3 regions of the Streptomyces sp. ME19-01-6 genome follow, and region 3 is predicted to be linked to each of the others. Evidence: riboswitches for the same ligand, from Rfam matches in the RefSeq annotation. Region 3 holds a riboswitch; each other region holds the start of a gene.

Region 1 (2,194 bases), on a different contig from region 3:
GCGCCGGGCTCGCCGACCTCGGCGATCTCGGCGACCTGCTGGAGGTGGACCCCGACGGGAAGGGTACGCCGGCGTCCCAGGGGGCGAAGGAGGCCGCGGGGATTGACGACTCCGCGACGGGTGAATCGTCCGATAACTCCAGCCAGGGCGATCGGCCGGATAGTTCTGATAGTTCTGGTGCTTCCGGAGAATCCGGTACGTCCGACAAGGCTGATAAGTCGGATCCTTCCGTGGTCGAGGACGGCAAGTCCGGCGACAAGGGGGATAAGTCGGGCGATTCCGGCGAGGTGTCCCGGGAGGAGGGCGGCTCCGCGTCGGACGAGGGTGACACGCCCTCCGGCCGCGACGCCAAGGGCGAGGACGACTCCTCCGGCGCCCCCACCGGTCGCCACCGTGGCGCGCCCGACGCCCGCGAGCAGGACTCCGCGGGCACGGCGGACGACGACGCCCGGTCCTCGGGGCGCCACGCCTCGCGCGACGACGCGGAGCGCGCCGAGACGCCCCTCCAGCCCCTCGGGCGCGCGGACTACACCGTGCGCGGCGATGACAACCTGTCAGACATCGCGGGCGACCAGGGCGACCAGAAGGCGGACGGAGGGTGGCCCGAGCTCTACGAGGCCAACGAAACCCTCATCGGAACCGACCCGGACCTCATTCACCCTGGTCAGCGTCTCGATCTCAGCGCGAGGTAGCGGCAGTTCGGGGTGATTTGCCCGATCTGGCGACGGTGAGATATACATCTCGTCACATCGCCCGGCGTGTGTCGCCTGTCCGATCTTTCCGCACCCGGCCTCACCTGCGTAGATGTGGGACGGCTGGATGCGGATACCGCCTCATTCGCTGGGATGTAGGGGTTTGAACCTCATCGGAAGGTGTGTTTAACGTCTTTTCGCTCGCCACCGCGGGCACCGTCGATCGCCACGCCGAGTCCTGCCGGCGGTCGGGGGGACCAGACGCGTTTGCGCCGGAGGCAGGAGCGGGGGAACCAAGGTAGGCGCCGTAGCGGCCCGGAGACGGGCCCGTTCGGCTCGGGGTGAAGCCACGGTGCGGTCAGCCGCACCGGGCCGGGCAACTCACAGCCCGAACCCGACAGCTCACCTCGTAGGCGTCGGTGAGGAACGAACATGCGTAACGACAAGGGTAAGCACCGCCGTCCCTCCAAGGTCACCCGCATCGCCGCGTTCGCCGGCATCGCCGGTGCGGCCGTCGCCGCACCGCTCCTGGGGGCCACCTCCGCCTCGGCCGCGACCACCGCCCAGTGGGACACGGTCGCGCAGTGCGAGTCCGGCGGCAACTGGTCGATCAACACGGGCAACGGCTTCTATGGCGGCCTGCAGTTCACCAACTCCACCTGGGCCGCGTACGGCGGCACGGCCTTCGCGGCCCGCGCCGACCTGGCCACCAAGGACCAGCAGATCCAGATAGCCGAGAAGGTCCTGGCCGGGCAGGGCAAGGGCGCCTGGCCGGTCTGCGGCACCGGTCTGACCACCACCGGCAGCCCGACCCCCTCGACGTCCACCGCCCAGCCCGCGAAGCCGGCTCAGCCTGCCAAGCCGGCCGAGACGGCCAAGCCCGCGCAGCCCGCCAAGCCGAAGGCGCAGCCCCGCGGCGAGGACCAGCACGCCGGGCGCGGGCAGGCCCGCCACGCGGTCAAGAAGGGCGACGGCGAGTACAAGGTCAAGTCCGGCGACACCCTCTCCAAGATCGCCGAGGCGCACCACGTCGAGGGCGGCTGGAAGAAGCTCTTCGAGCTGAACAAGGACATCGTCGAGGACGCCAACCTCATCTACCCGGGCCAGCAGCTGCACCTTTCCTGACCCACGCCGCCGGGCCTTACCCCCACCCCGGCACCCGAAGAAGACGGCCCCGGCCGGGCGCGCCGCCCCCCACCTGAGGCGCGCCCTGCCGGGGCTTCGTCGGGTGGGCCCCCCGGGCCCGTTAGGCTCATGCTGCAGAACCACAGACCCATACGAAGGAGATCCTCGTGCCGTCCATCGACGTCGTCGTAGCTCGCGAGATCCTCGACTCGCGAGGCAACCCCACGGTCGAGGTCGAGGTCGGCCTCGACGACGGCAGCACCGGCCGTGCCGCCGTGCCCTCCGGTGCCTCCACCGGTGCCTTCGAGGCCCTTGAGCTCCGTGACGGCGACAAGAACCGTTACGGGGGCAAGGGCGTCGAGAAGGCCGTCCTCGCC
Region 2 (2,194 bases), on a different contig from region 3:
CTGCTGGCCGAGTTCCACGGCGTCAGGGACTGGGTCCAGTCGGCCGCCGAGATCGCCACCGTCGTGACGGTCGCCCTGCTGGCCCTCCTCATCAACCGTGTCGTCCGCCGCGGCGACCGAAGGCTGGCCTCGGCGCGCGGCATCGCGGAGGCGGCCCAGCGCGCCGTACTGCCCGTGCCGCCGGCCCGCCTGGCCGGCCTGGACGTCGCGGCCCGCTATGTGGCGGCCGAGCAGGACGCCGCGATCGGCGGCGACCTGTACGCCGTGCAGGACACCCCGCACGGCGTACGGATGGTCATCGGCGACGTACGGGGCAAGGGGCTGGGGTCGGTCGAGTTGGTCGCCATCATCATCGGCGCCTTCCGGGAGGCCGCCGAGCAGGAGGCCACGCTGGAGGGGCTCGCGCTGCGGCTGGAGCGGGCGCTGCAGCGCGAGCGGGCCCGGCGGGCCGACATCGAGCAGGCCGAGGGGTTCATCACGGCGGTGCTGGCCGAGATCCCCCGCGGCGACTCCCTGCTCCGCATGATCAACCGCGGCCACCCGTCGCCGCTGCTGCTGGACGGGGAGGGCTCGGTGCGCCCCGCCGACCCCGAGATGCCGGCGCTGCCGCTGGGGATGGGCGACCTGGGGGCGTGGCCGGACCGGGTGGAGGAGCTGCCGTTCGCGGAGGGGGTGACCCTGCTGCTGTTCACCGACGGGGTGAGCGAGGCGCGCGACGCGCACGGCACGTTCTACGACCCGGCGGTCCGGCTGCGCGGCCGCCGCTTCGCCGGACCAGTGGAACTGCTCGACGCGTTGGTGGGGGATGTGGAGCGGCATACGGGCGGCGGGACCGCGGACGACATGGCGCTGCTGGCGCTGTGCCGGACCTCGGTGACGACGGGCGCGGACCATGAACAGGCCACCACGCTGACACGCTCCGTAGTGGAACATGATCCCTCCGGATAACAATTGACGCACGATCGGTTCGAGGGTGTTTCCGAGTGTGCTCAGGGTGCTGTCGACTTGCCCCCTTGCGTCCCGTGTTGGGCGTTAAGTTCACCTCAAAGGTTCCTCTGATTCCCGGGAACTGCTTGGAATCAGGTCACGCTCTCTATTAACGTTCGATAACGCAGCGCGGTCGTTACAGCCGTCGCAAGAGGCGGCACCGTGCGCCGTCGCCGAATCCCGTACGCACAGCAACACCAAGGGAACCGGGGAACCACCAACCTTGGGGTGAATCGGGTCGAACCTGACCCGTAGGAGACCTTCCTGCTCCGAACCCGTCAGCTAACCCGGTAGGCGAGAGGGAAGGAAAGGAGTGCGCCCGCGTGGCGTCCAACAGGTCTGCCCTTGAAGAAGCTCCGTCCCGCACATCCGGCGCCGGAGCGGGGACAGCCACCCGCTACGGCTCCTGGTTCGAACCGGCCGCCGAGGCGAGGGCCGACCAGGACACCGAGACGTGGGACGAGTGGAATCCCACTGAGGAATCCATAGCCCCGGTGCGCGGTCGGCACCGCGTCGCCAAGCAGCGCGGCGGCACGATGGCGCGCAGCGGCGCCGTCCTCGGCGTCGGCGTGATCGCGGCGGTCGGCGCGGGCGGGATGGCGAGCGCCAAGGACCGCCCCAAGGCCCCCATATCCATGCCGGACCTCGCCCACGTCGCCGACAAGGTGCGGGACGTCCTCCCCGACGCGGAGGACCTGCCCGGCATCGGCTCGCTGCTGTCGGACTCAGGCTCCGGCGACTCCTCGACCTCCGCGGCCGCCCCCCTCTCCCAGGCGGGCCTGACCTCCGAGGACGAGGCGAACGGCGCCACCGACGCGGGCGAGGCGCTGCGCGCCCGCATCCTGCAGCAGGCCGAGAACCAGCAGAACGCCGCCGACGAGTCGCAGCGCGTGGCCGCGGCCGACGCGGCCGCCACGAAGGCCGCCGCCGCTGCCAAGAAGGCCGCCGACGCGGAGGACAAGCGGCAGGCCGAGGCCGAGGCCGAGAAGAAGGCCGCCGCGGCCGAGGCCAAGCGGAAGGCGGAGGAGGCGGCCCGGAAGAAGGCCGAGGCCGAGCGCCTGGCCAAGCTCGCCGCCCAGTACACCCTCCCCGTCGTCTCGTACACCCTGACCGCGTCCTTCGGCCAGGCCGGTGACATGTGGTCGGCCGACCACACCGGCCAGGACTTCGCCGCCCCGACCGGCACCCCGGTCAAGGCGGTGCACGG
Region 3 (2,194 bases):
GCCTGGACGGGCGGCGCCGCCGAGTCCCGCGCCATGCCGCCGATCACCGCCGACGACACCGGCCGGGTGATCATCGTCGACCGGCCGGGCGCGGTGCAGACCCAGCTGCTCATCGGGCGGATCGGCGCCGACCGCCACGACCGGGTCTGGCCCGCCCAGGTGCTCGGCACCTACTGCCTGGGCGGCACCCTCACCTCCCGGCTCGACCGGGTGCTGCGCGAGGAGAAGGGCTACACGTACGGCGTGCGCGCCTTCGGCCAGGTGCTCCGCTCCGCGGCCCCGGACGCCTCCGGAGGGACCACGGGCGCCGCGATGCTGGCCATCAGCGGCTCGGTGGCCACCGAGGTCACCGGCCCCGCCCTGGAGGACCTGTGGAAGGTGCTGGGCACGCTGAAGGAGGAGGGCCTCACGGACGCCGAGCGCGATGTCGCCGTGCAGAACCTCGTCGGGGTGGCCCCGCTGAAGTACGAGACGGCGGCCGCCGTCGCGGGCACGCTCGCCGACCAGGTCGAGCAGCACCTGCCGGACGACTTCCAGGCGCAGTTGTACGCGCGCCTCGCGGAGACCGGGACGGTGGAGGCAACCGCCGCGGTGGTGAGCGCCTTCCCGCCCGACCGGCTGGTCACGGTGCTCGTCGGTGACGCCTCGACGATCGAGGAGCCGGTCAAGGCGCTCGGCATCGGCGAGGTGCGCGTCATCCAGGGCTGACCCGCCCGGCCGCGCGAGTGGGCCCGGGTCAGGGCCCAACAGAGAGCTGTGGCAAGGCCCCTGGCGCCGTTTCAGGCGCCAGGGGCCTTTTTGCCGTCACTTCACGCGTCGTTTCGCCCGCTTTATAGCAGAGGTTGCCCGTCTGGTCGGTGGTGTCTGTGGGGAAACCAACAAAAAGGCGGAACCGTTTGGTGATCGAATGCGGTCACGCTTAGCGTCAGTCCGGTTGTCCGACCGAGACACGCCGCACCCGCGGCACGGACAACCATCGCCGAGTCCCCGTACGGCGCGAGCCAGGGGAGCCGGGGAACCAGCCTCGCCCGACGCCGCCCGCGGCGCCGGACGGGTGATCCCCAGGGGTGAATCGGACGCCTTGCCCGCGAGGGGGAGGGGCCCGTAGGAGACCTTCCTGCTCCGAACCCGTCAGCTAACCCGGTAGGCGAGAGGGAAGGAAAGGAGTGCGCCGGACCATGGCGTTCACCCGTACCACCGGGAAGCACCGCCGCCCCAGTCGGGCCCCCCGCCCCACCCGTTCCGGCGCCAACCTCGCGGGCATAGCCACGCTGGCCGCCTCCGGCGTGGTCGCCGGCTTCGCCGCCCCGGCCCTCGCGGCATCGGACGACCCGCGGGGCTTCGAGGACACCGGGTTGCGCCAGGCGGTCGCCATGGGCGATGAACTCGCCGACCAGGTCGCGGCCCAGGCGCAGACCCAGCAGAGCGTCGCCGAGGAGGCCGCCGCCAAGGCGCAGGCCGAGGCCGCGGCCCGCAAGGAGGCCGCGCGGCAGGCGGCCGAGGCGAAGCGGAAGGCCGAGGCGGCCGCCAAGAAGGCCAAGCAGGAGCGCGAGGCCAAGGAGCGCGCGGCGCGCGAGGCCGAGCGCAAGCGGCTGAACACGTTCGTGTCGCCGATCCCCGGCTCGTACCTCTCCACCGGCTACCAGGCGTCCAGCGGCCTGTGGTCCTCGGGCAGCCACACCGGCGTGGACTTCCACGCCGCGTCCGGCACCTCGGTGCACTCCGTCGGCTCCGGCACCGTGGTCGAGGCCGGCTGGGGCGGCGCGTACGGCAACAACATCGTGATCAAGATGAACGACGGCACCTACACCCAGTACGGCCACCTGTCGTCCATCGGCGTCTCCGTCGGCCAGACGGTCACCCCCGGCCAGCAGATCGGCCTGTCCGGCGCCACGGGTAATGTGACCGGCCCGCATCTGCACTTCGAGGCCCGCACCAGCCCCGACTACGGCTCGGACATCGACCCCGTCGCCTACCTGCGCTCGCACGGCGTGAACATCTGATCACGCTGCTTCGGCTTCCGAAGGCCCCGGTCCCGCGGACCGGGGCCTTCGGCGTACCCGCTCGCCCGCCTGGCCAAAAAATATCCATGAAATCCCCCCGCCCATCGGAAATTCCAGCCCCTTAGAATAGAGTCGCTGAACACGCGTCAATCGGCTGCGTTTCGCGGAGATTAAGGCGGAGGTTCGACAAT

The links. A riboswitch is a leader RNA that binds a small molecule or an ion and turns the genes downstream of it on or off. The one in region 3 is predicted to bind cyclic di-AMP.
Region 1: it holds a riboswitch for cyclic di-AMP, as region 3 does, so the genes downstream of both, PV419_RS35325 (transglycosylase family protein) here and PV419_RS32540 (M23 family metallopeptidase) in region 3, are expected to answer to the same signal.
Region 2: it holds a riboswitch for cyclic di-AMP, as region 3 does, so the genes downstream of both, PV419_RS37395 (M23 family metallopeptidase) here and PV419_RS32540 (M23 family metallopeptidase) in region 3, are expected to answer to the same signal.

Annotation. Positions count from the first base shown of each region.
Region 1 covers NZ_JARAXF010000021.1:41,922-44,115, forward strand. The annotation lists gene PV419_RS35320 (transglycosylase family protein) at 1-692, shown strand, start outside; cyclic di-AMP (ydaO/yuaA leader) riboswitch at 953-1,123, shown strand; gene PV419_RS35325 (transglycosylase family protein) at 1,125-1,817, shown strand; gene eno (phosphopyruvate hydratase) at 1,985-2,194, shown strand, end outside.
Region 2 covers NZ_JARAXF010000024.1:30,430-32,623, reverse strand. The annotation lists gene PV419_RS37400 (PP2C family protein-serine/threonine phosphatase) at 1-948, shown strand, start outside; cyclic di-AMP (ydaO/yuaA leader) riboswitch at 1,149-1,299, shown strand; gene PV419_RS37395 (M23 family metallopeptidase) at 1,311-2,194, shown strand, end outside.
Region 3 covers NZ_JARAXF010000018.1:153,123-155,316, reverse strand. The annotation lists gene PV419_RS32545 (pitrilysin family protein) at 1-708, shown strand, start outside; cyclic di-AMP (ydaO/yuaA leader) riboswitch at 968-1,165, shown strand; gene PV419_RS32540 (M23 family metallopeptidase) at 1,179-2,003, shown strand.